DNA from 4 places in the Vibrio sp. R11-SG3-ISO3-SZ genome. Region 2 is predicted to be linked to each of the others. Evidence: predicted binding sites of a transcription regulator. Region 2 holds the regulator's gene; each other region holds the start of a gene.
What was found. The regulator CRP, encoded in region 2, controls carbon source genes, mostly activating them, when cyclic AMP is high. The targets are predictions, from matches to a motif close to TGTGANNNNNNTCACA.
Positions count from the first base shown of each region.

Region 1: gltB (glutamate synthase large subunit) is a predicted target of CRP. The motif match lies at 4,999-5,014, and genes of this name have one in related genera.
Region 3: cdd (cytidine deaminase) is a predicted target of CRP. The motif match lies at 3,822-3,837, and genes of this name have one in related genera.
Region 4: rppH (RNA pyrophosphohydrolase) is a predicted target of CRP. The motif match lies at 4,858-4,873, and genes of this name have one in related genera.

Region 1 covers NZ_JCBDGX010000029.1:8,803-16,893, reverse strand. Annotated here, with positions in the region: gene AC6R1O_RS03685 (glutamate synthase subunit beta) at 1-225, opposite strand, end outside; gene gltB (glutamate synthase large subunit) at 225-4,763, opposite strand; gene mnmL (tRNA modification radical SAM protein MnmL/YtqA) at 5,277-6,221, shown strand; gene arcB (aerobic respiration two-component sensor histidine kinase ArcB) at 6,355-8,091, shown strand, end outside.
Region 2 covers NZ_JCBDGX010000050.1:41,950-50,040, forward strand. Annotated here, with positions in the region: gene AC6R1O_RS06865 (SLBB domain-containing protein) at 1-1,508, opposite strand, end outside; gene AC6R1O_RS06870 (capsule assembly Wzi family protein) at 1,542-2,888, opposite strand; gene AC6R1O_RS06875 (phosphoribulokinase) at 3,214-4,083, shown strand; gene crp (cAMP-activated global transcriptional regulator CRP) at 4,341-4,973, shown strand; gene AC6R1O_RS06885 (DUF1338 domain-containing protein) at 5,131-5,922, opposite strand; gene astD (succinylglutamate-semialdehyde dehydrogenase) at 6,042-7,499, opposite strand; gene astA (arginine N-succinyltransferase) at 7,559-8,091, opposite strand, start outside.
Region 3 covers NZ_JCBDGX010000040.1:3,831-11,921, forward strand. Annotated here, with positions in the region: gene AC6R1O_RS05295 (Rossmann-fold NAD(P)-binding domain-containing protein) at 465-1,082, shown strand; gene sbcB (exodeoxyribonuclease I) at 1,263-2,687, shown strand; gene AC6R1O_RS05305 (CidA/LrgA family protein) at 2,703-3,068, shown strand; gene AC6R1O_RS05310 (LrgB family protein) at 3,068-3,745, shown strand; gene cdd (cytidine deaminase) at 3,952-4,839, shown strand; gene AC6R1O_RS05320 (cyclic di-GMP phosphodiesterase) at 4,989-6,218, opposite strand; gene purT (formate-dependent phosphoribosylglycinamide formyltransferase) at 6,406-7,581, shown strand; gene AC6R1O_RS05330 (thiopurine S-methyltransferase) at 7,680-8,091, opposite strand, start outside.
Region 4 covers NZ_JCBDGX010000023.1:18,471-26,561, forward strand. Annotated here, with positions in the region: gene vpsR (cyclic-di-GMP-binding transcriptional regulator VpsR) at 32-1,366, shown strand; gene AC6R1O_RS03205 (hypothetical protein) at 1,629-1,763, shown strand; gene AC6R1O_RS03210 (DUF1127 domain-containing protein) at 1,893-2,144, shown strand; gene AC6R1O_RS03215 (NADP(H)-dependent aldo-keto reductase) at 2,248-3,282, opposite strand; gene AC6R1O_RS03220 (DUF6482 family protein) at 3,426-3,737, shown strand; gene mutH (DNA mismatch repair endonuclease MutH) at 3,745-4,410, opposite strand; gene rppH (RNA pyrophosphohydrolase) at 5,026-5,544, shown strand; gene ptsP (phosphoenolpyruvate--protein phosphotransferase) at 5,547-7,793, shown strand; gene AC6R1O_RS03240 (sulfite exporter TauE/SafE family protein) at 7,802-8,091, shown strand, end outside.

The sequences.
Region 1 (8,091 bases), on a different contig from region 2:
ATCACGGTACACAGCATCATTGAACTCAGGAATGATGTTGCCAATGGGGCAACCGTTATGACAAAACGGTACACCACAGTCCATGCAGCGTGATGCTTGCGTATTGATCTTGCTACCAAATTCGTCGTTCAGGACGAACTCTTTGTTGTTCTTGATGCGCTCTTTGGGGTCGATCTTTTGTGGAAGTTCACGACCATGCTCTAAAAATCCAGTCGGCTTACCCATTACACTGCCTCCGTTTCTGCTTGTTCTGCCTCAGCTTGACGTTTTTGAAGCACCGCTTTGTAGTCACGTGGCATGACTTTCACCATCGCCGCTAAACTTGCTTCAAAGTTGTCTAAGAAAGACTGAGCTACTTCACTTCCTGTGAATTGAACGTGTTTCGTCAACATATCTTGTAAGAAGGCTTTGTCTTCTTGTTCGATAGGATCCAAATCGACCAACTCTGGATTGAGTTTGGATTCAAAGTCACCCGACTTATCCCAAACGTAAGCGACACCGCCACTCATGCCCGCGGCAAAGTTGCGACCAGTCGAACCGAGGATAATCGCCGCGCCACCTGTCATGTATTCACAGCCGTGGTCTCCCACGCCTTCGACAACCACTTTCGCGCCCGAGTTACGTACACAGAAGCGCTCACCGGCCATACCGCGAATGAAGGATTCTCCGGAGGTCGCTCCGTAGAAACAGACGTTACCCACCACAATGTTGTCTTCGGCAACAATGCTTGATTTGGCATCTGGGTAGAGCACCAAGGTACCGCCAGATAGGCCTTTACCCCAGTAATCGTTCGCATCGCCTTCGACTTCAAATTTGACGCCTTTCGCAAGGAACGCACCGAACGACTGGCCAGCACTACCGGTAAACTTAACGTTCATCGGTTGAGGCAGACCTTCATCCTTGTACACCTTGGAAATCTCGTTAGACAACATGGTGCCAGCAGAGCGGTCAGTGTTGACGATCGGGAACTCAGCGTTGACCGCTTCGCCTTTTTCGAGCGCAGGGATCGCCGCTTGAATCAGTTTACGGTCAAGCACTTGCTCTAGGTTGTGATTCTGTACGGTCTGGTTGTAGACGCCGTCTTGCTCGCGCGGTTGCTCAACGTGCAACACAGGAGACAAGTCTAAGTTCTTGTATTTCCAGTGCGATACGTCTTGGCGAATCTTCATTTTCTGACCTTGACCGACCATCTCATCAATGGTTCTAAAGCCAAGTTCCGCCATGATCTCGCGTAAGCCTTGTGCCATGTATTGGAAGAAGGTCACGACGTCTTCGACGCGGCCGTCAAAACGCTCACGCAGCGTTTTGTTTTGTGTCGCAATGCCCACAGGACAGGTGTTCTTATGACACTTACGCATCATAATACAGCCTTCTACTACCAGCGCAGCGGTTGCGACACCCCACTCTTCAGCGCCCAGTAATGTGGCGACAGCGAGGTCACGAGGCGTTTTCATCTGACCATCCGCTTGAACAACGATACGGTTACGTAGGCCGTTTTTCAGTAGCGTTTGGTGCGTTTCCGCCAAACCTAATTCCCAAGGTAGGCCCGTATGGCGAATCGATGACATCGGAGAGGCACCGGTACCGCCGTCGAAACCTGCGATAAGCACAACGTCTGCTTTGGCTTTCGCAACGCCAGAGGCAATCGTGCCGACACCGGCTTCGGAGACCAATTTGACGTTCACGCGGCCAGCGCGGTTCGCGTTCTTCAAGTCGTAGATCAGCTGAGCCAAATCCTCGATAGAGTAAATATCGTGGTGTGGCGGTGGAGAAATCAGACCGACGCCCGGTGTTGAGTGACGAGTGGCGCCGATCCAATCATCGACTTTGTCACCCGGAAGCTGACCGCCTTCACCCGGTTTCGCGCCTTGCGCCATCTTGATTTGCAGTTCGTCTGCGTTAGTGAGGTAGTATGAAGTCACCCCAAAGCGACCAGACGCGACCTGCTTGATAGCTGAGCGTTCCCAGTCACCGTTTTCTTTGCGCTCAAAGCGCATTGGGTCTTCACCACCTTCGCCCGAGTTAGACTTCGCGCCCAATCGGTTCATCGCAACGGCCAGTGTTGAGTGCGCCTCGTAAGAGATCGAACCAAACGACATCGCGCCGGTAGCGAAGCGTTTCACGATGCTTTCAATCGGTTCTACTTCGTCGATGGGAATTGAGCCAGCAGGGTGCTTAACAAACTCCAACTGGCTACGCAGCGTCACCGCGTTGTCGCCTTGCTTATCCACCGCGGCCGCGTATTGCTTGAATTGATCGTAATCTTTGTTGCGTGTTGATTGTTGCAACAGCGAAATCGTCTCAGGATTGAAGAGGTGCTTTTCACCACGCTGTTTCCACTGGTAGACGCCGCCGACATCCAACATTTGCACTGGGATTTCGCGTTGGGGGTAACCGACACGGTGACGAATGAGGACTTCTTTTGCGATGTCATCGAGCGTCAAACCTTGAATACGAGAGACGGTACCCGTGAAGTATTTGTCGACCACGGATTTGTGGATACCAAGCGCTTCAAAGATCTGTGCGCCATGGTAAGACTGCAAGGTTGAAATGCCCATTTTAGAGAAGATCTTCAGCAGGCCGCCGTTGATCGCCTTGCGATAGTTATCAAACAGATCGCGTGGGCTGGCTTCTGGATCGAGCTTCTTGGTGCGTTGCAGCTCAACAATGGTCTCAATTACCAAGTACGGGTTGACGGCATTGGCGCCGTAGCCAAGTAGCGTCGCGAAATGGTGCGTTTCACGCGCATCACCGGTTTCAACCACAATGTCACACTTCGCGCGTAGACCTTTGCGGATCAGGTGATGGTGAACGGCGCCGACGGCCAACATGGCTGGAATAGCCGCGTGGTTTGAGTTCACTGCGCGGTCTGTGAGTAGGATGATCGAGTAGCCATCGACCACCGCATCTTCGGCGTATTGACAGATACGCTTCAATGCACGCTCTAGTTTGCCTTGATCTTCATTGGCTTGGAACACGATATCGAGCGTTTTCGCCTGTAGGTGTTCGTTGTCGATCGCACGCAATTTCTCTAGCTCAGAGTTCGCGAGCACTGGAGATTCCAGTTCCACTTTTTGACAGTGAAGCGGAGTTTCAGTCAGCAGGTTATGATCTTTACCTAGGTAGGTATTGAGTGACATCACCATACGCTCACGGATCGGGTCGATCGGTGGGTTGGTAACCTGAGCAAACAACTGCTTAAAGTAGTTGGATAGATGCTGAGACTGGTGAGACAAGACAGCCAATGGCCAGTCTGCGCCCATGGCAGACAGTGGCTCTTTGCCTTCTTTCGCCATTGGAACAATGATTTCATTCACTTCTTCAGTGCTGACACCAAACGCTTGTTGACGATGGAGAAGGCGCTCTGGAGAAGGCTGGCTGAACTGGTTGCTCGCATCAGGCAGTTTCTTCAGGCTAAGTAGGTTATCTTTCACCCATTGTTCGTAAGGCTGAGCGCCTGCGATGGTATCTTTGACTTCTTCGTCAGAGATAATGCGACCTTGCTCTAAGTCCGCAACGAAGATACGACCTGGCTGCAAGCGGCCGCGGAACTCGACGTTCTCTGGGGCAATATCCACAACACCAGACTCAGACGCCATCACAAGGAAGTTGTCTTTGGTCACGGTGTAGCGAGACGGGCGCAGGCCGTTACGATCGAGCGTTGCACCTACTTGGACACCATCGGTAAAGCAGACTGACGCTGGGCCGTCCCAAGGTTCCATGATGTTTGCGTGATACTGGTAGAACGCGCGACGTGTCGGATCCATGGTTTTGTTTTCTTGCCATGCCTCTGGGATCATCATCATCAATGCGTGTGGCAAGCTACGACCTGAGAGGACCAGTAGCTCAAGCGCCATATCGAAGTTTGAAGAGTCCGAGCTGCCTTCTTGACAGATAGGCAATAGCATGTCGATTTCTGCTTGTGTAAACAGATCCGACTCGATGATCGCCTCACGGGCTTTCATCCAGTTTAAGTTACCGCGAACGGTGTTGATCTCACCGTTGTGGGCGATATAACGGAAAGGTTGCGCCAGACGCCATTTCGGGAAGGTGTTAGTAGAGAAGCGAGAGTGTACCAAGGCTAGCGCCGTCACCATGGTTGGGTTTTGCAGGTCGAGGAAGTATTGAGGCACTTGCTCTGTGGTCAACTGACCCTTATACACCAAGGTTTTGTAAGACATGGAGTTGATGTAGAAATCATCACCAATGTTCGACACGCTCTCAAGGCAGACGCGTACCGTGTAGTTACGCAGCACGTACAGCTTGCGCTCAAGCTCTTCTGGCGTCATACCTGGGCCGCCAGTGACAAACACGTGCTCGAACTGAGGCTCAGTGCTGAGAGGATCGGCGCCGATCATAGAGTTGTCGGTTGGCAGTACGCGGTAGCCAATGATTTCTAGGTCGAGACGCTTGGCGTTTCGCTCTAAGATGTCACGACATTGCTCGCGTTTGTATTCATCTTTCGGGAAGAGAACCACGCCAACGCCGTATTTTTCAAAAGAAGGCAGTTTGATACCGAGCTTTACTGCTTCTTCTAAAAGAAATTCATGGGGTTTTTGCAACAAGATACCCGCACCATCACCACTACAAGGGTCACAACCTTGACCACCGCGGTGTTCCATGCGAGCGAGCATATCGAGTGCTTGAGTCACAACTTCGTGTGATTTACGGTTTTTCAGGTGAGCAACAAAACCGATACCACAGGCGTCATGCTCCAGTTCTGGAGTATATAGACCCTGAGAACTTTGCTCTCTATCTACCATAGATACATCCTTCCAGTTCAATTAGACGCAATTACCCTAATCCGCAGGGGCGTCTTGTCCTTGATTTGTATGATTCGAAGTCAACCGAGGTGGGAGACTTAGATTCCGTTCCGTATCTCGCAGGAAAAATATTGCGAGAAAAACAATCCTTGGTGATATCCATGTTTTTATTGTCACTATGTAGTGATTTATATAGGTGGGAGGTGGATACCGCCGATGATTTTGCAATTTTGTCTGTAATAAAAATCACAAAAACTGTAAGTATCCTACAATTTTGTCAGCAGCAAATGCAATGAAAACTCGCCCTTGTCGCCCACTTTTTTCGCATGAACATGCACCATTGCGTTTAACTTTTGCGTAACATTTAGCGAAATGCCTGTATTTAATGAATGTTTATTGACTCTGATTAAAGTTGCGCCTGTTTGAAATCGGTAGATTCCTCCCCGAATTATTTTCATGATTGTAATTTTTTTACATAAATCTTAATGAGATTTATTTACGTTTGGGTGGGAAATGCAGCTACACGAATTAGTCAATACCATTGGTCAAGATCTCCAGCGTCGCTATAAAGAGAAAGTGCACAAGCTGACCTTGCACGGTGGGTTCAGTTGCCCGAATCGCGACGGGACGATTGGCCGTGGTGGCTGTACCTTTTGCAATGTCGCTTCGTTTGCTGATGAGCAAGCTCAAGTAAAAAGCATTCAAGCCCAACTCACTGACCGAGCGGGGGAGATTCGCCGCGCGAACAAGTATCTGGCTTATTTTCAGGCTTACACCAGTACCTACGCTGAGGTGCAAGTGCTCAAGTCGATGTATGAAGAGGCGCTCAAAGCGGCGGACATCGTCGGATTGTGCGTAGGGACGCGGCCAGATTGTGTGCCTGATGCGGTGCTTGAACTGCTCTCTGACTACGTTGAGCAAGGCTATGAAATCTGGCTAGAGCTTGGCTTACAAACCGCCAACAACGACACCCTTAAACGCATCAACCGTGGCCACGACTTTGAGTGTTATGCGCGCATCACTGAGCGCGCTAGAGCGCTCGGGATCAAAGTGTGTACTCACCTGATTGTGGGTTTGCCGCGCGAAACACGCGATGACAACCTGGAGACTTTGCACCAAGTGTTGGCGGTGGGTACCGATGGCATCAAACTGCACGGCTTGCACATTGTAGAAGGCAGTACCATGGCTAAAGCGTGGCGAGCTGGTAAACTGCAGGCGCCTGAGCTTGATGAATATGTTGCTATTGCCAGTGAAATGATCCGCATGACGCCACCGGAAGTGGTCTATCATCGCGTCTCTTCGGCGGCACGCAGACCTACCTTGTTGGCACCGCTTTGGTGTGAAAACCGCTGGCTGGCGATGACGGAAATTGGTCGTTCACTCAATGCGTTGGGTGCGCAAGGTTCGTTGATTGAGCGTCCATTCGTTTACACAGCGCCGCCACTTGCCACGCCCTAAGCCTTGTCGCTTCACACATCCCACATTTAAACGTTCCCGAGTCAGAGAAGCTTTAGCAGCCCAAGGGCAAAACAGGTAGTATGAAACCACTGTCCATCATGAGGCAGTGGTGATTCTAGGCTCGGAGCGTTTAATGAAACCGATAAAAAACCTCGCTCAGTATTATGTCGACCTCTTGGTCAAACTTGGCATTTTACGTTTCTCAATTTTGCTTGCTTTGGCGTTGGTGGCACTGGCCGTGGTGGTCCAGGTGGGGATCACGCTGGTGTTAAGTGGCCACGTGGATGATATTGACATCGTTCGCTCAGTCTTCTTTGGTCTACTGATCACACCTTGGGCGGTCTATTTTCTTTCTGTGGTGGTGGATCAGCTTGAAGAGTCTCGTCAACGCTTATCCAAGCTCGTCTCTAAACTCAAAGACATGCGTTCAAGAGACCAAGAGCTGAACTACAAACTTCAACAAAACATCGAAAAACTCAATCAAGAAATTGAAGAGCGGATCAAAGCCGAATCGGCGCGCGAAGAAGCGATGAAAGATCTTGAAAATGAGGTCTATCAACGTGAGCGTACTCAAGTCGAGTTGGCGGAGCGCACCGCGCTGCTGCGATCCTTCATCGATGCCTCGCCCGATCTTATCTATTATCGTAACGCCGATGGGGTCTTCTCTGGATGTAACCGAGCGATGGAAGAGTTGACTGGTAAGAAAGAGAGCCAGTTAGTCGGTTTAACCCCTTGGGATGTTTATAGCCGAGAAATAGCGGAACCGATTGTCGATACCGACCAAAAGGTGTTTGCCGACAATCGCGCGTTGACCTACGAGCAGTGGCTGGAATATCCAGATGGGCGAAAAAATTACTTTGAGCTGCGCAAAGTGCCGTTTTACAGTAAGGACGGTCGTCATTTAGGGCTGGTGGGTTTTGGCCGCGATATCACCGAGCGTAAACGTCATGAAGAGTCGCTGGAGAAAGCCAGTCGCGATAAAACCACGTTTATCTCCACCATCAGCCATGAACTGCGCACCCCGCTGAATGGGATTGTGGGATTGAGCCGCATGTTGCTTGATACGCAGCTCAGTGAAGAGCAGCGCAAGCACATGCAAACCATTAACGTCAGCGCGATTACGCTCGGGAATATCTTCAACGATATCATCGATATGGATAAGTTTGATCGTCGCAAATTGGAGCTCTATCCAGAGCCGATGAACTTTGAAGAGTTCGTGGCAGAGATGGAGAGTATCTCTGCGCTGATGGCCTCGCAAAAAGGCCTACGTTTTGATCTTGAGCGGCTTAGCGAGCTGCCTCACGGTATCGAAGTGGACGCGACTCGTCTGCGTCAGGTGCTGTGGAATTTGATCAGCAACGCGATGAAATTTACCAAAGAAGGTGGGGTGGTGATGAGCGTTAGTGCAGAAACAGACGACGCTCATGCCTACATTAGCTTTGAGGTGGAAGACAGTGGTATCGGTATTCCCGAGGCGGAGCTCGATAAGATCTTTGCCATGTATTATCAAGTCAAATCGGAAACGGACAACCTGCACGCAGTCGGGACGGGGATTGGTCTTGCGGTCTCTAAACAACTGATCAACATGATGGAAGGTGACATTACCGTCAGCAGTGAAGAGGGCTTTGGCAGTACCTTTACTGTGACGCTCAAAGCGCCGCTTGTCTCTTTGAATGAACCTGAGTCGGTGACGCAAGCCGCGTCACAAGAGCTTAATATCTTTATGGTGGAAGATATCGAGCTGAATGTCACCGTAGCGCGTTCACTGCTTGAGAGCCTCGGCCATGAAGTGACGATTGCGATGGATGGCGCTGAAGCGATGGAGATGTTTGATCCAGAGATCTATGATCTGGTGTTCCTCGATATCCAA
Region 2 (8,091 bases):
CGAAGAGACAGTTTATCATTGTCTGCCAAATCAGAGGCTTTAGCTACTGAGGAAACGCCACTAACAGATGAGCCGACTTGAGCATCGTTGGCTCTTTGTCTCTCTAACTCAATTCTTTTTTGTGCTCCTTTCCCCAACCAAAAGTCGACATCAAGATTGGTCGAAAACACAAATATTTGGTCTCTATTACTTAATGTGAGATCGTCTGTTGAACCAGGATTTGCCATTGCCTTGCCGAGCTCAAATTGCAGAACCTCAATACCTTTTCTATATCCTTTCTCTCGAACTACCAAAGCGTATTCAAGATCTGCTGACGGCAACAAGTCTTCTTCGAATGAAGACAAAATGTCAGAGACTTTCATACCACTGCGAAACGAATGAATACCTTGTTTGGTTACTTGACCACGAACGGCCACTGCATCGACTAAATTAAGACTAGCTTTGTGGAAGAATATCTCATCACCGTCAGATACTTTGTATTGCCGACCAGCAGGCGTCGTATAATCAATAGTGTCGACAACAATACCTTTTTGAGTTTGCTTTCGAATGGTGACAGCCGCAAGATAAGCGGTATTCACAGTCCCACCAGCATACGATACAACATCTTTTAATGCTGTTTCACCAACGATTTCATAGTGAGCCGGTCGTGTCACTTCACCACTTATCGTGATGTTAGACTGTTTTGTTGGGATAAAAAGGGTATCGCCTTTTTGCAAACGAACATCTTTACTTGAATCACCTTCAAGCAATAGCTTATACATATCTAATTGGGCAACGACTCTACCTTTTCGCTTTAAAAATATGGAGCGTAGTGAACCTGTTGGTTTCACACCTCCTGCCGCGATAATGGCTTGAGTCATTGTCGTGAGACCATTTACATTGTAAGCACCAGGCTGATTAGCCTCCCCCGTAATGTAAACTTGCATTAACCTCATGCTTCCCATGGACACGGTCACGTTGACACCGATGATCCGTTCTTCAATCAAAGCGCTGAGCTGCTCATCGACCTGCTTAAAAGATTTACCTGAAACACTAAAAGGGCCGATTTTAGGCAAGGTAATATGCCCACTTCTATCAACAACGAGAGAATATTGCTGATCTTCCTTACCAAACACATGTACCAAGAGCTCATCACCCGCACCCAAAACATAATCTGTGGGAATGGGAGTGTTGTCGAGCGTTACAAAACTTCCTGGGACTCCGTTCAATACGTCATACCCAAACAGAGGAAGCGACTGATCTTGCACTTCCACATTTTTTTTAACCTCAGCTTCGGGTTCACTTGGCTGTACTCTCACTGGCTGAGATACGACGTTAACTGACGCTGGAGCCTGTGATGAGGATTCAAGGAGCGACAAGTCAACCCCATACTGGCGTGCCAGTTGCTCCTGCTGAGATTTCGGTAGCTTCTTGAATTGTTCTATTTGAGCTGGTGTAGGCTGATTGGCCAATGAAACTTGACTAATCAAAGTAATGCCTAGTAGTACCAGGTAGTTAAACACCTTCATACAATTTTAGGTCCCTTGCAAACTAATGGTAGGTTAGTAACGATACTCATAACCAAATGAAAAAATAGGCTCATTGTTAGAATAGGTATCCGAGACTACGTCTCGATAGCCCACTCCCAAGTTAAACATCCCTTGCAGATAAGGGATGTAGTAGTCGGTTTTCATCACCCTCTCTTGACCGTTGCTCGAACCTGAATCTCGAGCAACGATACTTAGCCGATGATCATTGGCCAATTGAGCATAAACAGCGACAGATTGACTGTTTCCCCAACTCAATGAGGTCAAGTCACTGATTAACTCATACTCTTTGGGATGAAGTACTTTAACGTAAGCTTCGTCAACATGCTGACTCTCTAAAACCAACGTCCAATCAATATCAAGCAAACGTCTATGACCTTCCCACCCCACAACAAAAGACTGGGTCTCCTGTCCCAAGGAAACCTTTTGAAAGGACGCAAACATTGCATGACTGAGCTCAAACATTTTTGGAAGAGGAACATTGAAATCAATGCCAAATGAGCGGTACGAGGCGCTGGAATCGAAGTCAGTGGATTCGTGATAGTTCAATGACACTTCTGCAAAATTAAACGGTTTCATTGAAAAGCGGTTAGACCATAAGTAGTCCGCCTCACTATCCGTTTCAGAGATCACACTATCCAGTTGCCAATAGCCTAATAGTCCCTGATTGTTTGATACCCATGACACTGATAAAGAAGGCGTCGAATTCCCATATGTGCCTAATTGTAAATTATGTTGCCATGTCGGCCCCCACCAACGTTCAAGGTATCCCAATGCAACTAACGAGTAACCAACATTAAAGGCAATATACGAACCGCTAAAGTCAATATCTTGATCATACTCTATGGGTAGCAAATCTTGCTGGGATATCCTTTGGTTTACGTAGTTCAAGTTAAGCCTGTACGCAAAACGGTCATCTAGATGATTATAGCTAGAGTAAATTCCCCAACTATCACTATCATTAGCGCCATATCCTAAAGACACTAGCGGCCCTGTCTGGTACTTCACTTTCGACATGAATTTACCACGTCCATATTGCGCATTACTCATTGCATGCCGCAACTGTCGATTTGCTACTAAGGCTTGTTCATCTGATATATGATTGTTGGTGAGATCATCGCCGATGCTAAGCCAACGTAGAGGAAATGTACTAACGGGAGAGCTCATCAGGCCAATATTTGAGAGTTGATTGAGTGATGCTCTTAGGAAAGGGTCATGGGACTCTAGCCATGGTGACGCTTTTACACCAAAGGGAAGACAGAAAAGAGACAACACCCACATTAAACCGAAAAATACTTGCAGTGTTACCTCTGAAAACGTGTCTTTTATAAAGAGCCGACGTCCTAAACATCCATTTACCACAATTAGAACCTTTGATTCTCTTTGAATCCCACTGACATAACCTATAATTATTATTAGCTTATTAGAATTTTGGTTTTCGATGAAATGGTGAACTAGCTACAAATAAGCACGCCCGATCATACTGCATCAATCACAAAGATATGCAGTATATAGAGTATTAACATATCAATAAAGTACTTCCCTTCTCATTATACTACGTAGTTAAAATGCCACTTGCGAAAATAAGAATACTGACGAGTAGCAAACTGCTCAAGGGGCACACTCGCCTTCGTTTTGGTGATATAGTGCGAACATACAAGGACAGGTATTACACATAAGGTTTGTCATGTCAGCAAAACACCCCATTATTGCCGTAACGGGCTCTTCCGGTGCGGGCACAACCACGACCTCTGAAGCGTTTCGCAAAATGTTTAACATGATGCGCGTGAAACCGGCTTGGGTGGAAGGGGACAGTTTCCACCGCTTTACGCGCCCAGAAATGGATGTCGAGATCCGCAAAGCGCGCGAGCAAGGACGCCACATCAGCTACTTTGGTCCGCAGGCGAACGACTTCCCTGCGCTGTCTGAGTTTTTTAAGCAGTATGGCAATGAAGGCACAGGGCAAATTCGTCGCTACTTGCACACCTTCGATGAAGCCGTGCCCTACAATCAAATGCCGGGTACCTTCACGCCGTGGCAAGATTTGCCGGAAAATTCTGACATGCTGTTCTACGAAGGACTGCATGGCGGCGTGGTGGATGGTGAGGTCAACGTCGCCCAACACGTCGACTTTTTGATTGGCATGGTACCGATTGTGAACTTGGAGTGGATTCAAAAATTCGTCCGTGACACGCGCGATCGCGGTCACTCACGCGAAGCGGTAATGGACTCGATTGTCCGCTCGATGGATGACTACCTCAACTACATTACCCCGCAATTTTCGCGCACCCACATCAACTTCCAACGCGTGCCGACCGTCGATACGTCCAACCCACTTAACGCTAAAGGCATCCCAAGTTTGGATGAAAGCTTTGTAGTGATCCGCTTGCGCGGCATCAAACAGGTCGACTTCCCATACCTGCTCGCTATGATTGATGGCTCTTTCATGTCGCGCCACAACACTATTGTCGTGCCGGGGGGTAAGATGAGTTTTGCGATGGAGCTCATCGTCAGACCTATCCTACAGCAGCTTATCGAGACGGGTAAAATTGGCTAGCGATCAGTCCTAAGACCCGTTTACTTGTCATACCGTGATCATGTGCACATTTTTGCGTAAACAATCACCAACTTGACACGATTAAAATCAAGAAATCCCTTTTGAAAAAGGCTACTATTTGTAACCGAAACAAAGATGGCTTGCAGCATTGAATAAGTGCTCTTATCCTAAAAAGCCTTGTTCAAGGCTTCGCGCCTTTTACTGGCGCGACAAAAATGGAAAGCGGCAAGCGTACCCTGCAGAGGAAGTGAGATATTATGGTTCTAGGTAAACCTCAAACCGATCCAACATTAGAGTGGTTCCTGTCACATTGTCATATTCATAAGTACCCATCAAAAAGCACATTGATCCACGCCGGTGAGAAAGCAGAGACGCTTTACTACATCGTCAAAGGCTCTGTGGCGGTACTGATTAAAGACGAAGAAGGTAAGGAAATGATCCTTTCTTACCTAAACCAAGGTGACTTTATCGGTGAACTTGGTCTATTTGAAGAAGATCAAGAGCGTACCGCTTGGGTTCGCGCTAAATCACCTTGTGAAGTTGCAGAGATCTCATTCAAGAAATTCCGTCAGCTTATCCAAGTCAACCCTGACATCCTGATGCGTCTATCTGCGCAAATGGCAAGCCGCCTACAAGTGACGAGCCAAAAAGTCGGTGACCTCGCCTTCCTAGACGTGACAGGCCGCATCGCGCAGACGCTACTTAACCTAGCGAAACAGCCAGATGCCATGACGCACCCAGACGGCATGCAAATCAAGATCACGCGTCAAGAGATCGGTCAGATTGTCGGCTGTTCACGTGAGACCGTTGGCCGTATCTTGAAGATGCTTGAAGAGCAAAACCTGATCTCCGCCCACGGTAAAACCATCGTCGTCTACGGCACGCGATAGGGCATTAGAGGCGAGTTCCTAGTGGCTAGTTCCTAGAGAAAACCTTTAAAGATTAAGAAAGCCACCCTGTCTACCAGCGGTGGCTTTTTATTTACCAGTACCCAGTTCCCATCACCCATTTCACCAGCCCCTCTAGCAACTAGGAACTAGGCACTCCCTACCCATTCGTACTCTCAAATATCTTATCCGCTGACGCCGCGACAAACCCTGGGTAGAGCTCACCATTACTCATCGGATAGCGTTTGGCGAATTCGTAGAAGCCGCCTGGGATCACTTGCGTACCGTCACTAAAGCTCACCTCGACTTTGTCTGCCATGGTGGACGATTGCTCAAGCAATACCTCTGGTGAGCCTTTCACTTCGCCACCCGACTCATTGATGACAAAGCCCGCTTGGCGCAGGTGCTCATTCACCGCCGCGACCTCGTCAAATGCCTTGAGCTGATTAACGCTTACGGTGAAATGGTTGGCCCCATAGCCGTGCGCCGCAAGCCATGCTGCGTACTCACTCTCTTGGGCGAGGGTTTGAAAATCTTCATAGCTGAGATCCCACAAACGGCCCGCATACAAAAACTCATGGCTTTGCAGTGCGGATGCCTCCACTTGTGCCACCAGCTTGCTGACAATGCGTTGCAGCGGCGCTGAGCACTCTTCGACTTTCAGCTCACTGATGAACACTTTTGGCAACGTCGGATCGGCGTGCTCGTAGTGCTTGGCGACCAAGTGTTTGCTCTCAAACAGGTAGTCACCGCACGCTTGGTAACCTAGCGCAATAAATGGCGCAGCCAATGTCTCGATACCGAGCGGCGCAATGTTAAAGGTGCGCAGCGCAATATGGTCATTGATCAGCGGCTCATCTTCTTCTAAAAGCTGATGAACCTTGGCCGCTTGAGGACATAGACGGGAAATATAGTCTTGCCACAGTAAATCGAACAGTTGAGCAGGCGTCATAACGTCTCCATGTTAATCGTGAAGCTGAATCGTAAAGCTGGTTCTTTAAAAGAATGGCTTAATCACAAACCTAGCAATGAATCGAACACCTTGGGCTCCAAGCGAGCCCAAGGTGCGTCTTACAGTTCTACACCCGGGCTTAACGTCTCAGGCAGCAAGGTGTGCTCGCCTTCCATCGACGCCATAGGGTAAGCGCAATAATCCGCAGCGTAGTAAGCACTTGGGCGAAGGTTGCCCGAGGCGCCCGGTCCGCCAAACGGCGCATCGCCACTTGCCCCAGTTAATTGGCGGTTGCGATTGACGATCCCTGCACGAATGTGGTCAACAAAGTAGGCCCACTCATCATCATCGGTGGACACCAGCCCAGCAGAGAGACCAAAGCGGGTGTCATTGGCCAGCTCAACGGCGCGCTCAAGACCTTGATAACGCACCACTTGCAGCAGCGGGCCAAAATACTCTTCATCTGGCAGCGCTTCGATGGCCGTGACATCAATAATCCCCGGAGTGACAAACGCCGCCTCGCCCGCTTTCGCTTCCACCAAGCTCACACCACCAAGGCTCTGCAAGTTCGCCTGTGCGTTGAGGATAAAGTGTGCCGCAGCTTTCGAAATTTGTGGGCCCATAAAAGGCGCTGGCTCTGCAAACGGCTGATCGACGCGCAGCTTGCGTGTGGCCTCAACCAAGCGATTGACCAAGGCATCGCCTTTGTCGCCCACAGGCACATAGAGACGTCGCGCACAGGTGCAACGCTGCCCGGCACTGATAAAGGCCGATTGCAAAATGGTGTAGACCGTCGCGTCCAGCTCACCATAGTGCTCACTGATGACCATAGGGTTGTTGCCGCCCATCTCCAGTGCCAGCATCTTGTCTGGCTGACCGGCAAATTGGCGATGCAGCAGGTGACCTGTATTGGCGCTACCAGTAAACAGCAGGCCATCAATGCCTTTCGACTCTGCTAGCGCAATGCCCGTCTCTTTGCCCCCTTGGACTAAGTTGATCACGCCCGCAGGCAATCCCGCTTGTTGCCACAGCTTCATCGCTAGCTCACCGGTCAGCGGCGTTTGCTCTGACGGCTTGAACACCACGGTGTTGCCCGCCAGCAGCGCTGGGACAATGTGACCATTGGGCAAATGACACGGGAAGTTATACGGGCCAAACACCGCCATCACACCCAACGGGCGATGGCGCAGTACAATTTGGTTACCCGCCGCTTCACGGGTACTTTCGCCTGTGCGATCATGATAAGCGCGAATAGAGATGGCAATCTTGCCCGCCATGGCCGCGGCTTCTGTGCGCGTTTCCCACAACGGCTTGCCGGTCTCTTTAGCAATCACTTCGGCTATCTGCTCGCTGCTCTCTTTCACTTTTTCAGCAAACGCCAGCACGATGGCTTCGCGCTGCGCAAAGCTGAGTTTTTTCCATGTCTGAAAGGCGTTTCTCGCCGCGCTGACCGCCGCTTCGACTTGCGCGCTAGACGCGCTGTCACCCTGCCAAATGACCTCGTCATTGTACGGGCTGGTTGAATTCATCGGCTCGCCTTGTCCGGCCAGCCACTCTCCTGCAATCCAATGAGTCATGTTGTTTTCCTTGTCCAATTCTACTGCCAGTACTGGGCTGACTATCGCTGGGCTGACTATTACTGAGCCAGCATGCGCACGTAGTCACCATCGCCGACTTGCAGCGCGTTCGCCACCTCTGGCGCTAGGATGACCGAACCCGACTCTTTGTCGTACGCCGCTTTGGCGGCGGTGGCTCTGAAGTTCTCAAATGAGGTGTTAGCAATCAGGTAATCCTGAGAACTGGCGTGTTCAGAGATGCTCACTTTGGCTCGAAACGATTCTCGCACCGACTCAATATTGCGCACCTCACACTCAACCGTTGGGCCGCCGTCAAAAATGTCGACGTAGTTACGACAGGTGAAACCCTCTTTCTCTAGAAGGCGCAGCGCCGGCTTGGTGTTCTCGTGCACTTGGCCGATCACCGCTTGTGCCTCTTTACTGAGCAAGTTGATGTAAATCGGCAGCTTAGGCATCAAATCGGCAATGAAACCTTTTTTACCGATCCCGGTAAGATAATCCGCCATAGTGAAATCAATCGAGAAGAAGTGCTCTTGTAGCCATTGCCAAAATGGCGAGTTGCCGTTCTCATCAGAGACACCGCGCATCTCGG
Region 3 (8,091 bases), on a different contig from region 2:
TGAACACCCGCCGCTCCTGTTGTGATTGACCATTTGCTGGTCAATTCATCGGTTTTATTGACCTCAACTGGTATTTTTCTCCATTTGTACTATATTTTCATCAATAACGTAGAACGCTTTTGATCAGTAACGTAGAGCGCAAGGAGGTCTGTATGATTGCAAATCGACGTTCAAGTAAACCCAAAAACGGCTCGTCCTCACCCAAGAAAAGCACTCGTCGCTTACCTTTCTCACTCACCTAACCCCAGTTCTTCCACACAAGGACACAAATACCCATTAGATCACGAAAGATAGGATGGGATCATAGACTTTTCACTGATCCTGTAGGATTCTTCGTTCACCTTCTTCGAACTCATGCAGGGCTGACGGTGAACCAGACTGAACACAACCCCAACGAACGTGTACCGCTTGTCGTCATCACGGCAGGCGCCACGGGCCTAATTGGCAACGAACTGATGAAGCAGATGCTCGAGGCCGAGCCGATCGAGGCAATTTACGCGTTATCTCGTAAAGCCTTGCCCTATTTTCATCCCAAGTTAGAGACGCTGATTCACCCTGAACTGGAAGTACAGACGTGGACAGACGACAAACCGACGCCCACCTATGGCTTCATTTGTTTGGGCACCACACGCAAGCAAGCAGGCTCTAAAGAGGCGCTAGAACACGTCGACGTCAAATTGGTGTGTGAGGTCGCGAGCGAAATGAAACTGCTGGGCGTGACGCGTCTCGCGGTTGTCTCGAGTTATGGCGCTTCATCGCGCTCACTGTCTCATTACCTACGCTGTAAAGGAAAAATGGAACTGACCATTGAGCGTATGGGGTTTGAGCAAGTGGTATTCGTTCGCCCTGGTCCATTAGTGGGGCTAAGAGACACCCCTAGAAATGATGAATTGGTTTTGCAAGCGGTGCTAAAAGTGGCGCGCCCACTTATGATAGGTCCATTGCGCAAGCTGATTCCCATTCATGCCAGTGACGTCGCGCGAGCCATGCAGTACGCACTGTTTGCAAAAGAAAAAGGCCATAGCAGAATCCGCGTCCTCGAAAGCCCAGATATGTTGGCGCTGATTGAGCGTTATCGTTAGCAGTCGATGACTCGTAGCGCCTCTACGTTGGCCGTCGAGTCTTATCGTCCTTGATTTGTCCTAACGCGCAGAAAATCGTCACCCTCGCCCTGACGTGAAAGTTTTTCGCCATTTCCCTTGCTTGCGCGCCCTTTCTTGACGGATACTTCACGTCAATCGCACGCAATTTCTGGAGAACCCATGCAATCTGATAATCAACCGACGTTTTTCTTCTTTGATTATGAGACTTGGGGAACCAGCCCAGCCAAAGACAGGCCGAGCCAGTTTGCAGGCGTGCGCACCGATATGGATTTCAACATCATCGGTGAGCCGCTGGTGATTTACTGTCAGCCACCTGCCGATTACTTGCCCGCGCCAGAAGCGGCGCTCATCACGGGTATCACTCCGCAAACGGCGGTCAGTAAAGGGCTGCCAGAACCTGAATTTATCGCCCAGATTCACGCGCAATTGGCAACGCCTAATACCATTAGCTTGGGCTACAACAGCATTCGTTTTGATGATGAAGTGACGCGCTATACCTGTTACCGCAACTTCATTGATCCCTATGCGTGGAGCTGGCAAAACGGCAACTCTCGTTGGGATCTATTGGATGTGCTACGCGCGTGTCACGCATTGCGCCCTGAAGGCATCGAGTGGCCAGAAAACGAAGAAGGCTTTATTAGCTTTAAGCTGGAACATTTATCGGTCGCTAACGGCATTGAACACGCCAACGCGCACGACGCGATGGCGGATGTGATTGCCACCATTGAGATGGCAAAAAAAATCAAAGCCGCACAACCCAAATTGTTTGATTACTTTTTGTCGATGCGCCATAAACGCAAACTCAATGAGCTGATCGATATTGTCAATATGACCCCCTTGATGCACGTCTCCGGCATGTTAGGCCGAGAGTGCCAATACACCAGTTGGTTGGTTCCAGTGGCGTGGCACCCGACCAACCAAAACGCGGTTATCATGGTGGACTTAGCCAAAGATCCTCAGCCACTGTTGGATCTTGATGTCGACGCACTCAACACACGTTTGTACACCAAACGAGACGACCTAGGGCCAGATGAACTGCCCGTGCCGGTCAAACTGGTACATCTCAATAAGTGCCCAATTCTCGCCCCAGCGAAAACCCTCACGGCGGACAATGCCGCTCATATTGGCATCGACCGCGAGCAGTGCTTACAAAACCTAGCCACGCTGCGCCAACACCCAGAAATCCGCGAAAAGTTGATTGGCTTGTACAGTATTGAAAGAGAGTACGCTACTTCATCCGATGTGGATACTCAGTTGTATGACGGTTTCTTTTCTCCTGCCGACAAAGCAGCCATGGAGATCATTCGCCAAACGGATCCGCAGCAACTCGCAGGTCTAGACATTGAATTCAGTGATCCACGCATCGCCCCGCTACTATTTCGCTACCGCGCACGCCACTACCCATGGACATTGGATGAAAAAGAGCAGCAGCAGTGGGCGGCGCATTGCCGCGAGTACTTCGAAAGTCGCATTGAAGATTACATGATCAATCTGGAAAACTTAGTTCATGAACATGAAAGTGACGAAAAGAAAGTCGCTATCTTAAAATCGGTCTATCAATACGTTCAACAGTTGGTCTCTTAAGGCAACACCGCTCTTATGCCTCGTACTTTATTGCACTACTTCATCTCATTTGGCTTGATTTTTCTCTGCCTGATCGCCGGTCTTAATATTCAGCAATGGCTGGAGACCTCGATTCCCGGCAGCATCATCGGCATGCTTATTTTGTTCTCCTTGATGGCAAGCGGCTTGGTGCCCTCAAAGTGGGTCAAACCCGGTGCGACGCTGTTTATTCGCTATATGGTACTGCTGTTTGTGCCCATCAGTGTCGGCTTGATGGAACACTTCGATCTGCTCTACCACAATGCGTGGCCAATTCTGGCAAGTGCGATTGGTGGCACAGCGATTGTCCTCGTCTCTCTGGGCTGGATGCTGGATCGCCTGCTTAAGCGAGGCGACCAATGATGTGGCTACTCGTAACTGTGGTGGTGTTTTTGAGTGCGCGTTGGGTGTGCAGCAGAGTCAACTCACCGTTAATGAACCCGCTGCTGGTCAGCCTAGCGGTTCTTATCCCGCTTCTGACTTGGCTGAGCGTTCCTTTTGAAACCTATTACGAAAGCAATCACTGGATCAATCTCCTGCTGCAGCCTGCGGTTGTGGCCTTGGCCTACCCACTGTATGAGCAGCTCCCCCAAATTCGGGCCAATTGGCGCATCATTATGTTGGCATGCGGCGTGGGTAGCGTCCTGTCAATGGCGACGGCCAGTCTGATTGCCGTTAGCCTAGACACCGACTTAACCTTGATCGCCAGTTTACTCGGCAAATCGGTAACCACGCCGATTGCGATGGAAGTCTCTAGCCATTTGGGCGGCGAACCCGCGATTGCAGCGATCTTAGTGCTGTTGGTCGGCTTGTTTGGGGCAATTTTCGCCTACCCTATCTACGGGCTGTTAAACATCACCCACCCAATTGCAAAGGGTCTGACCATGGGCACCGTCTCACATGCCCTTGGCACCGCGACCTGTGCGGAGAAAAACGCGCAAGATGCGGCGTTTAGCTCTCTGGCTCTGGTGGTATGTGGCGTGATCACCTCCATATTGGCACCGTCATTTTTCGCTCTGGCACTCTGGTTATCGCACTAGCTGCGGCTAGGCAGCGCGCCAGAATTGTGTGACATCACTCATCTATCAGTAAATTTGCACTCGTTACAATCGTAAGTGTGATTTTTATCACTGTATTGTTTGGTGCGTCGCATAGAATGATTGTCCAGTATCACAAGATGTCAACAACCTAGCTATGTTTTCCCTAGCATCGAGCTTGACTCTGAAATAACAATAAAGGATTTACTATGACCAGCCGCATAGAACAAGCCCTGACACAGCTCCCTAGCGACGTTGCCGATTACCTCAAACCCATCGTGCTGAGCGAGTCATTTGATGCCACCCTGTCAGCCGACCAATTTGAGCAGTTAAAAAACATCAGCGGTAACAACGATGCTGATACGCGAGTGATGCTCTTGCCTGTCGCGGCGGCGTTCTCCTACGCCCCCCTGTCTAAATTCTACGTGGGCGCGATTGTGCGCGGCTTAACGGGTCGCTTATATTTCGGTGCCAACGTTGAGATTGCCGGTGTGCAACTCGGTCAAACGGTACACGCCGAGCAATGTGCCATCAGCCACGCGTGGATGAAAGGCGAGCAAGGCATTTCTGACATCACCATCAACTACAGCCCTTGTGGCCACTGTCGTCAGTTTATGAATGAACTGTCGACGGCAAAAGAACTCACGGTTCAATTGCCTGAACGTGAAGGCAAGACTCTGCACGACTATCTGCCAGAAGCCTTTGGCCCTAGCGATCTCGGCATTGAGTCGGGTTTGATGTCTGAGGTCAATCACGGCTATCACAGTGAAGAGGGTGACGAGTTGGTACAAGCAGCACTGAAAGCGCTGAATATGAGCCACTCACCTTACACTCACAACCTGAGCGGTGTCGCACTCAAAACCACCGATGGCTCGACCTATCTCGGTGCGTACGCTGAAAACGCCGCGTTCAACCCAAGCTTGCCACCACTGCAAGTCGCGTTAATTCAACTGTTGATGGCCGGAAAATCCTTCAGCGAGATTGAATCTGCAGCCTTGGCAGAGATGGCCGAAGGCGGAATAAGCCACCTGGCCGACACGCAAGCGACCCTTGAAGTATTGGGACCAGATATTCCACTGACCTATCTTGCGATCTAAGCTTTAACGCCGACAAATTGTGCTCGATAAAAAAGCGCCTTTTATCCACATAACGTGAGTAAAAGGCGCTTTTTCTGTTTACGGTGACAGTGTTGCCTGCGAAGACCTATTCTGCCTACAACGAAAAGTAGCGGCTCACTATCGAGGCATCAAACGTCAAAGAACGGCGTCGCATCCACTTCTAGCTGACTTGGCGCAATCGCTTTGGCAATCTTGACGCTACTGCGTTTGAGATCGACAAAAGCCACATCGACATAATGCTTGTTCTTACGCGAGTAAAAACACTTCACTTCCGGTTTCAACGGCTCAGATTCATTGGATGTCCAGACGATGCCCACTCGCCCATCACTGAGTTCGACTAACGCCCCCACTGGGTACATACCGATACAGTTGATGAACTTATACACCAAGTCACGATCGAGGTGATTGGGCGTGAGGCTCAATAGAATTTTAAACGCCTCTGCCGAGCTCATTCCGCGCTTGTAGACGCGATCCGCGGTGAGGGCATCGTAGATATCCACAATGCAACTCATGCGACCGTGCAGTGGAATTTCATCCCCTTTAAGGCCGTTCGGGTAGCCGTTGCCGTCCAGTTTTTCGTGATGCATCAGACAGACATCACGGCTCACATCACTGAGCCCAGTCACGGACATGATCATATCTTTCGCAAACACTTGATGAAGCTTCATGTGCTCAAATTCTTCCGGTGTTAAGCGTGCCGGTTTGTGCAGCACCTTATCATCCACCTTCACTTTGCCCACATCATGAATAATGCCGCCGATCGCCATCTCTTTGAGCATCTCTCTTGGTAATTGCAGATGTTTACCAAAGGTCACCAATAAGGTGGCCACATTGACCGAATGCTCCAATAGGTACTCGTCCTTGTTGCGCAGCGCTGAAACACATTGCAGCGCATCGGAGTCCACCAGCGCCGATTCAATCAAATCTTCCGCCCAGTCATCGAACTCATCGACATGGACCGTTTTACCATCAAAAGTTTGGGTCAATACGCGATGAGCGAGCCCTTTGGCTTCACGAATAATATTGCTCGCTTTCTTCTGCATGGAAAAACGGCTTTTGGCTTTACGCTTAACTGCCTCGGTCTTCACCGATTCTACCGCCGCAGGTGGCGAAATGTTGTGCGAGTCATCGAATGGCTGTTGCACGGGTTTAAAAGTGCAACCTTTAGCAGACAAACTTTCGTCAACCCAAGCGAATTGGATACCATTTTTGATCAGTTGATTGACGGCTTGCTCTGACGGCACGCGCCCAGCATTTGCTAGGTTCACCTTTTTGTTGTCTTCCAGTGCGGTGACAAACATACCGACGGTTAGAGTGTCGATTGGAATTTTGATGGAATTATTAGGATCGTATTGCATTCTTATTTGATGATTACTCTACAACAAGTCACTTTAAGATTATAACTCTGATTTATGCTACATACCCAACAAATACATGCAAGAGTCCTAATATAAGTCACAAAATTGAGATGGACGCAAACGTTTGCCTTTTGAGATCTATCCTCGTATGATCAGCGCCAAATTCTACATCTCTAAAAGGTTGATTATGTTTGGTACAGCGACTCGTCAAAATGCAACGCGTGTTCTTCTCCTCGGCTCAGGTGAACTGGGTAAGGAAGTCGCCATTGAGTGTCAGAGACTGGGCTTAGAAGTCATCGCGTGTGACCGCTATGAAGATGCCCCTGCTATGCAAGTCGCGCATCGCAGTTACACACTAGACATGCTTGACGGCGACGCACTGCAAGCCATCATCGACAAAGAGCAACCTCACTATGTCGTGCCAGAAATTGAAGCGATCGCAACCGACAAGCTGGTCGAGCTTGAAGCGCGTGGTCTCAATGTCGTGCCGAGTGCGAAAGCCACACAGTTGACTATGAACCGTGAAGGCATTCGCCGCTTAGCCGCGGAAACGCTCTCTCTGACCACCTCTCCATACCGATTTGCCGACAACTATGACGAATTCACCGCAGCGATTGAGGCGGTCGGTCTGCCATGCGTGTGCAAGCCTGTGATGAGCTCATCGGGTAAAGGACAAAGCGTCATTAAGACAGATGCAGACATTGAAAAAGCCTGGGCATACGCTCAAGATGGCGGCCGCACTGGCGCAGGTCGCGTGATTGTTGAAGGCTTTATTGATTTTGATTACGAAATCACCCTACTGACGGTACGCGCCGTTGACGGCGTTCATTTCTGCGCCCCAATTGGGCATCGCCAAGAAGATGGCGATTACCGTGAGTCTTGGCAGCCACAAATCATGTCGGATAAGGCGCTAAAAGCGGCGCAGCATGCGGCGCAAAGCGTTGTCGATGCATTAGGCGGCTACGGCATTTTTGGTGTCGAACTCTTTATCAAAGGCGACACGGTGATTTTTAATGAAGTTTCGCCGCGCCCACACGATACCGGCCTGGTCACTTTGATGTCACAAGACAGTTCAGAGTTCGCACTGCATGTCCGCGCGTTTACCGGCATGCCAATCAGCAGCATTACTCAATACGGCCCTGCCGCATCTGCCGTCGTGTTAGGTCAAGGCACCTCACAAGACATTCGTTTTGAAGGCATGCAACAGGCACTCAGCGCGCCTCAAACCCAGCTGCGTTTATTCGGTAAACCTGATATCAACGGTCGCCGCCGTCTTGGCGTTGCGATTACACGCCGTGACACCATTGAGCAAGCCATCGAGAGCGCCGTCGACGCAGCCGGTAAGATCAAGGTGATTTACTGATAGGTTCACTCCTATGTCTATTTAAGTAATAAAAAACTCTGGTCCGTAATGGCCAGAGTTTTTTATTTTCGCCGATTGTCAGAGTTCCGATCGTCGCCTCATGATGGCGCCTGAATCAAATAGACCTCTTCGGCAAAGCGTGACAAACCGCGCTTCGCAATTTTTGGATGACGTTCGTCGGCATCATCTCGATAGAGCTTGGTCACTTGATACCCCTCATACAGAGCACGAACTTCCTGCTCGGCCACGCTAAATGGGGGGCCCGTCATCTCCAATTGAGGATAATCTAAGGTGACCAGTAAAATCCGCCCACCGGGTTTAAGTAACGACTGAATTCTTGCCACATAGTCGACACGCATCTCTTCAGGCAGCGCCACTAAGGCTGCGCGGTCATAGACCAAATCGACCGGTTTGACGGGCGCGGTAAAGACGTCTCCGGTGTAGATAGAGAGCTCATCGAATTGAAACAGCTCATGCTGACCATTGAGAGGAATCACCAATGGCGTATAA
Region 4 (8,091 bases), on a different contig from region 2:
TAGTAGAATAATAGTGATAAGGAATAGCGTCATGGGAAATCAATTCCGCATGGATTCCGTTCCGGGATCGTTAGTGGTCGTAGGAGGAACGTATGAGCCCTGGTTGTCAGTGCTGGAACAAGTTGGCTGGCGGTGTACCCAAGTCGCGGATTTAAGAAAAGCCGATAGTCTGTTCAACGAAACCGGACCTTGTATCGGTATTGTCGATTTAAGTCATGATGAGTTTAGTCTCAATGGCATTGCGAATTTGGTGAGTAATCATAAGCAGGTACGTTGGCTCGCCTTTATTCGTGAGTCACAGCTGAGCTCCGACACCATCTGTCAGTTTATCGTCAACTTCTGTATTGATTTTTTCACCGCTCCGATCCCTGATGCGCAACTGCTCAGCACCATAGGTCACCAGTTAGGGATGCTTAAGCTTGAGCAGAAGGTATGGCCTTACTACGGCAACAATAGTGATATGGGGCTGATTGGTGACTCTATTCCAGTCAAACGCCTACGCGATCAGATTAAACGCATCGGGCCTACCGATGTCAGCATTCTGATTTACGGTGAAAGTGGTACGGGCAAAGAAACGGTGGCCAGAGCGGTACACAAGACCTCCTCAAGAGCCAACAAAGAGTTTGTTTCCGTCAATTGTCGAGCCATGTCGGAGAGTCGGATTGAAAGCGATCTGTTTGGTCTTCAACGTCATGACAGTGATGAGCCTTGTTTGCTGGAAAAAGCCCATGGCGGAACCGTGTTGTTGAACGACATTCTCACCTTGCCCAAATCTCAGCAAGTGAACTTACTGCGATTCTTGCAAGAGGGGACGATAGAAACCAGAGAGGGCCCAAAAGAAGTCGATGTGAGGATTCTTGCGGCGAACTCAGCGGATATTGAGAAAGCTTTGATTGATGGAGACTTCAATGAGGAGCTTTATCATTACATCAATGTGCTGCGTATCAACGTTCCGAGTTTAAAAGAGCGTGCTGGGGACATTGCGATTTTGGCGCGTCATTTCTTGCAGGAGTACTCTAAGGAATACAACGCCCAAGCGCGCAGTTTTACTGAAGAGGCGTTGCGAGAGCTCACTCGTTACCATTGGCCTGGTAACGTGCGGGAGCTGATGAACCAGATTAAGCGCGTGGTGCTGATGTCCGACAGTGTGATGCTAGACGATCAGCAATTGGATCTCCCTAAACGCACCGACGGTAAACGAAGTTTGAAAAGTATCCGTGAGCGAAGTGAGCGCGATGCGCTGTTGTTGGTGCTTGAATCCCATTCGGGACAAGTGTCGATGGCGGCCAAAGAATTGGGTGTATCGCGTGCCACTATGTATCGTTTGTTAAACAAACATAATTTGATCAGTGACGCGACTGTTTAATTGATTGTTTTGTAAATAAAAAGCCATGCTTCGATTGCATGGCTTTTTGCTATTGGCTCAACAGGATCTGCCATCTATAAGATATTCACAGTTTGAATATCTTATATTCAGGGAGAATAAAAACATGATTCAGTTGAAAAACGTGTTTTTAACTTTCCATTAATAAATCGGTTGATTAATCATCCTTGGTGGTTAGAATTTAACCATGAGCTCAACGCTCTACACACCCAACGGATTCTTTATTTTTGCTAGGAGGCGCACAATGACACATTTCATCATGACACCCGTGTTTACCCTTTGTGCCTCTGACGCCGTTAGCGCCGCGATGATCATGACAGATTGGTCTCACACCCTATCTATGTCTGATATCGCCCGAAAACCGGCCCGCACACAATAACGTATCCGTATCCTTTTTCTTTTAATTGGCTGCGGAAATGCAGCGAATTAAAAGTGATGGATCACACGACTCTTTCCTCATTTTTGCTTCCATGTGTTTCCCCAGCAACGTTTAGACTGGAGATTTCTCATGAGTCATTCTGTATATCTAAAACTTGCCACCCTACTTGTTAAAGCGGACTTGAGCCGAGAAGAGCGAGCTTGGAAACGAAAAATCAGACGCAGTGCGCACCACATCCCATGGGAGAACGCGCACCTGCTAAGAGATATTGGTTTGGAAAGCGATGGTCGTCCGATTGGCCTCAGTGAACCTGCCCACGTCAAAGCCGAGCGCCGTATTCGTCATCTTCGTCGTGTGCTGAGTACGCGAATACCGACGTAACGTTAGGGGCTGGTGTTGATGACCGTCAGCCCCTAAAACTGAGCAAAAAACCGACCGTGAAGGTCGGTTTTTACGTTTGTACGCCAGTGTGGTGAATACGCCCTTATGGGCAAGGGTTGGAATATTGAATACCAATCGCTTGCAAGCCATCAAGCAGTTCAGGGCTTAAAGTGATATCGAGACTGTCAATATTGGATTTCAACTGTGTCAGGCTGGTGGCACCGATAATATTGGAGGCGACAAACGGTCTTTGATTGACGAAAGCCAATGCCATCTGCGCGGGATCCAGCCCATGTTCACGCGCCAGCGAGACGTACGCCTGTGTGGCGGCGATCCCTTGTGGCGTAAAGTAGCGCACAAAGCGTTCGTACAAGCTGCAACGGGCGCCTGTGGGTTTGGCACCATCAAGGTATTTACCACTCAAACAGCCAAAGGCGAGCGGGGAATAGGCCAGAAGTTGCACGCCTTCGAAATGGCTGATTTCAGAAAGCCCGACTTCAAAGCTGCGATTAAGTAAATTGTAGGGGTTTTGAATCGAAACGATCCGTGGCAACTCATGCTTCTCTGCGAGTTTGAGCAGCGACATCACTCCCCAAGGAGTTTCGTTAGAGACGCCGATATAGCGTACTTTTCCTGCACGGACCAATTCCGCCAAGGCTTCTAGGGTTTCGATCAGGGTGACTTCCTGCTGCTGATCCGGATAAGGATAATTAAGCTGACCGAAACAGTTCGTCTGACGCTGAGGCCAGTGGATTTGATACAGGTCGACATAGTCGGTTTGCAAACGCTGCAAGCTATCATCAATGGCTTGGTGAATGTTACGCCAGTCGAGCCTCATGTTGTCACGGATATAAGGCACGCTACGTGGACCGGCGACTTTGGTCGCTAAAATGACTTTCTCACGCTTACCTGATTTTTTGAGCCAGTTGCCAATATAGGTTTCGGTTAACCCCTGGCTTTGCGCTTTGGGCGGTACCGGGTACATTTCGGCGGTATCAATAAAGTTGACGCCACGCTCTAAGGCATAATCTAGCTGACTGAATGCGTCTTGCTCTGTGTTTTGTTCACCAAAGGTCATGGTTCCAAGAGCAATCTGACTGACTTCGAGAGATGAGTGCGGTAACTTGTTGTATTGCATGAACCTTCCTAGTTTCCAGTGGAGATAACTCCAATATAGGGCAAGGTGTGGCTGGTGGATATAGGGTTTATTAACAATTTCGCAAAATTCTGCGTCTTGACTATCTTTAAGAGATCCAGGTTTTTAAGGGATGAAGGTGCGCGATGCAAAAAGTTCAGTTAGATAAATGGATTCACGGCGATCACAAAGAGAGTTATCAGCCGCCCAAGGTATTCGTTATCGGATGTTCCGATGTATCGCAATACTTGTTAGCGGTGGAATACAAGCATAAGCTCGAACCCATCAGAGAAGGAGAAGAACCCCTTCATTTTGATTCGATAGAGCAGGTAAGAGAGGCGCTGTTGAAACTCGGTGTTGAGCGCGCCTACTTAAGATTGCACAACACCTATGATGAGTGTGGCTCGGGCAGTGGACCTCGTTTTCACGATGTGGCGTTGTCGCTCACGACGCATTGAGCTGGCGCTAAATAAAATGACGAGCGAGTATGTTGGCGGTAAATTGCGTACGCAAGTAAAAGCCGCGAGGTAGCGTCTTGATGCGTTTTCCTGTTGCGCCGTAGGCGTCGGTTGAGACTCGACTGTTGGCGGCTTTCGGTCTGATTTGCAGGACTTCACCGTGCTTAGCGGTAATGTGGCTGACTTGGCCAAGTACGATCATCTCCATCAGCTCTTCCCAGTCCGCTCGCAATTGACGTTCTTCTTCGACACTTGGCGACCACAAAAGCGGGGAGCCAACACGCCGCTCTGGCAGTGGAATTTCTCGTTCCCCCTCAACCGGCACCCACAGTACCCGTGATAACTTGTTTCTGACGTGGCTGTTTTCCCATGTTAAACCATGCACTCCCGTTAAAGGGGCGACACAAACAAAGGTGGTTTCCAGTGGCTTACCGCTATAACTGATGGGAATGGTCTTAAGTTCAATCCCGAGATGCTCAAAGTCTTGCTGTGGTTTGCTGCCTGCGGTAGCGCCTAAATGCCATTCCAGTAATTGACCGACCCAGCCTTTGTCACGCTGTAGATTTGCCGGCACCGTCATCTGGGCTTCCTGGGCGAGTTCTGCAAAGGTGAGCCCTGCGATTTGGCTAGCTCGTTCAAACAGTTCTTGCTCGGAGTGTGGGGCTGGTTTCATCAATACGATTCCTTAAGGTCGGTGAGCCATTGTATCGAATCCATTCGAGCGATGAAATCTTGCTTGGGATCCCAAGTGGTGAAAGATCCTACTAAATAGACTTATCCACAGAATTTCATCGCCACTAAGCAATATTTTTAATATCTGGATCAATTAACAGGGGTTTTAGGGCTATTTTAGGCTTGATTTCTGCGGTTGTTGTTATTTTACACCTTGCCTGTGTGGATAAAGTGTCCTGTGGTGGATCTTTAACCGATCTGTGTTGTGCGTGAAATATGTCAGATAAAAAGGGATTGGTAATAAGTTGTCTTCTTCTATTATATTGTTTTTAAATGATTTTGTGGCGTAGCGTTCTTTCTGTTTTATTTTGCTAGGTGAGACTTGGCGGGAAAATGATCAGTTGAACCGAGATTCTTCACATAGTTATACACAGAAAAGGTGAATAAATGTGGGCCATGTCTCACAACTGTGTGAATAACTGTAGGGTTGACCGAAAAATATGCAGAGTAGGTGCGTGACGCCATAAATTGAGTGTGAGTCACAATAGGAAGTTTGCTCCGATTGGGGATATGTGGAAAAATCACTGTAATAAAAGATTTTACTAGAGGGTGGCCAGTGATAGATGGCGATGGTTACCGCTTAAATGTGGGAATTGTAATCTGTAACAACCATGGTCAGGTATTCTGGGCTAAACGATACGGACAACATTCTTGGCAGTTTCCTCAAGGGGGAATTGACGACGGTGAGACTCCCGAGCAAGCAATGTATCGGGAACTGTATGAAGAAGTGGGTTTAACAAAGAGTGATGTCACCATAGTGGCAACGAGTCGTCATTGGTTAAGGTATAAACTACCTAAACGGCTGGTTCGATGGGACTCAAAACCTGTTTGTATCGGGCAAAAACAGAAATGGTTCCTCCTGCGGCTAGATTGTGATGAAGCAAAGATCAATATGCAGCACGGGAGTTCCCCTGAATTTGATGGTTGGCGTTGGGTAAGTTATTGGTATCCGGTGCGACAAGTGGTTTCTTTCAAGCGTGATGTGTATCGCCGCGCAATGAAAGAGTTCGCCTCGATGGCAATGCCGTTCAAAGAACGCAGGACGAAAGGCAAACGTAAACACAAAAGAGGATAGACATGCTGTCTCAACTAAGGGAAATAGTTGAACAAGTTTCTAAGGTCGATGATGTGCATCAGGCCTTAGATGTATTGGTTAAGCAAACGTGCAACGCGATGAGTACGGAGTGTTGTACTGTCTATCTTGCAAATGAAGAAATGCAGCGCCTTGAGCTGATGGCGACTCAAGGTCTGCGCTTTAAAGGGGATAAAATCCATATCCGCTTTGAAGAGGGCTTGGTAGGTTTGGTCAAGCGCAGTGCTGAGCCGCTCAACCTCGCTGAAGCCTCCAAACATCCGGATTTCAAATACTTCTCCGAGCTGGGTGAAGAGATTTATCACAGCTTTCTTGGCACACCGATTATCCACCGTAAGCAAGTGTTGGGTGTTTTGGTGGTGCAGCAAAAGACGCCGCGTCAGTTTGACGAAATGGAGGAGTCCTTCCTTGTTACCCTAGCGGCGCAGCTTGCGGTGATTATTGCCCATGCTCAAACCCAAGGTCATTGGCGATTAGAGAAAAAGCAGCAAGCGATTCGAGGGCTGCCTGCCTCAAGTGGTGTGGCCATTGGTGAGTTCTGGTGGGACGATACTCAGCCAGAGTTATCTGAGGTGTATCCAGCTTCTACACTGGATATCGAACGAGAGCAAGAGTGGCTCTTACTGGCGATTGAAGAAGCGCTCGGCGATTTTCGTCGTATGCGTAAAAAGCTCGATAGTGAAATCAACAAAGACGCTTTAGCCATTTTTGACCTCTTTACCCACTTGCTTAACGACCCCATGTTGCGCAAAGATCTCAAGTCGCAAATCCAAAAAGGCGATAGAGCTGACTGGGCGTTGAGACAAGTGGTCGAATCCTACTCGAACCGTTTTGCCCGCATGTCGGATCTCTATCTACGAGAAAGGGCGCAAGACATTCGCGAGCTGGGTCAACGTTTACTGTTTTTCTTGCACAATACCGACAAAGAGCAGCAATTGATTGAGCGCCCAATCATCCTCGTGGTGCGTGAACTGACCGCTTCTTTGCTCGCCTCTATCCCTAAAGACAAGTTACTGGCGGTGATTGCCTTAGAGGGCGCGGCGAACTCGCACGCTGCGATTTTGTCGCGTGCGCTCGGTATTCCGGCCGTGATGGGCGTAAACCTCAATCTCAAAGCGATCAATGGTAAGCAGGGGATTGTCGACGGTTACAGCGGTAAGATTCTGATTTCACCGAGTAAACAGTTACTGAGAGAGTATCGCGCGCTGGTCAACGAAGAGGCGGAGCTGTCTAACTTGGTCAATCAGACCATTCAAGCTCCGGCTTGCACTCAGGATGGTGAACGAGTGGAAGTGATGCTCAATGCTGGTCTGAGCGCAGACACCAACATTGCCATCAATCAGGGCGTTGATGGGGTTGGCCTCTATCGAACCGAAATTTCTTTTTTGCTTCAGCACCGGTTTCCCTCGGAAGAAGAGCAAACCCAGCAGTATCAAGCGGTACTCAATAGTTATCCAGATAAACGAGTGGTGATGCGCACGCTTGATATCGGCGGGGATAAAGCCTTACCCTATCTGCCGATTGAAGAGGACAATCCATTTCTTGGTTGGCGCGGCATCCGTTTTACCTTAGATCATCCCGATATTTTCTTGATGCAGATACGCGCGATGCTACGCGCGAGCACGACGCATCATAACTTAAGTATTTTGCTGCCAATGGTATCAGGGGCGCAGGAGTTGGATGATGCCATCACGCTGATTGAGCGGGCTTATCAAGAAGTCAAACTGCTCGATGAGCGACTGAGCATGCCGCAAATTGGCGTCATGATTGAAGTGCCTTCGATGATTTATCTGCTTCCGATGATTGCTGAGAAAGTCGATTTTGTCTCTATCGGGACGAACGACTTAACTCAATACCTGTTGGCGGTGGATCGCAATAACTCACGCGTGGCCGATGTCTACGAATCTATGCATCCATCGGTGGTGATGGCTCTGGATCACATTCGCCGTACCTGCGATGAGTTAGGCATTCCGGTGTGCATCTGTGGTGAGTTGGCGGGCGATCCGATCGGGGCGATGTTGATGGTGGGGTTGGGGTATCGAAGCCTGAGTATGAATACCTCGAATGTCGCTAAGATCAAATATCTCCTCAGACATACTCAAGTCGATGAGCTGCAACATTTGGCGCAAAATGCGCTGTCACAAGCTTATGGAAAAGACATCTATGCTATGATGCAGGCCTTTTTTGAGCAGAAAGGTTTTGCCGGCTTTATTCGCGCAGGTAAACGATAGGATAGGCAGTGTTTGTAGTATTTCTTGGCTTATTGCTGGTACTCGGTGCCTTTGTCGGCATGATGGCGGGCTTACTTGGCATTGGCGGCGGTTTGATTGTCGTCCCCTCGTTGCTTTTCTTACTCCCGTTGGCGGGGATTGATCCTGATATCGCCATGCACATGGCCCTCGCGACCTCGCTTGCGTCGATTATCATCACTTCCGGCTCATCGGCCCTCAACCACTTTAAATTGGGTAATGTCGATATGTTCGTCATCAAATGGTTGATGCCCGGTGTGGTGATTGGCGGCTTTCTTGG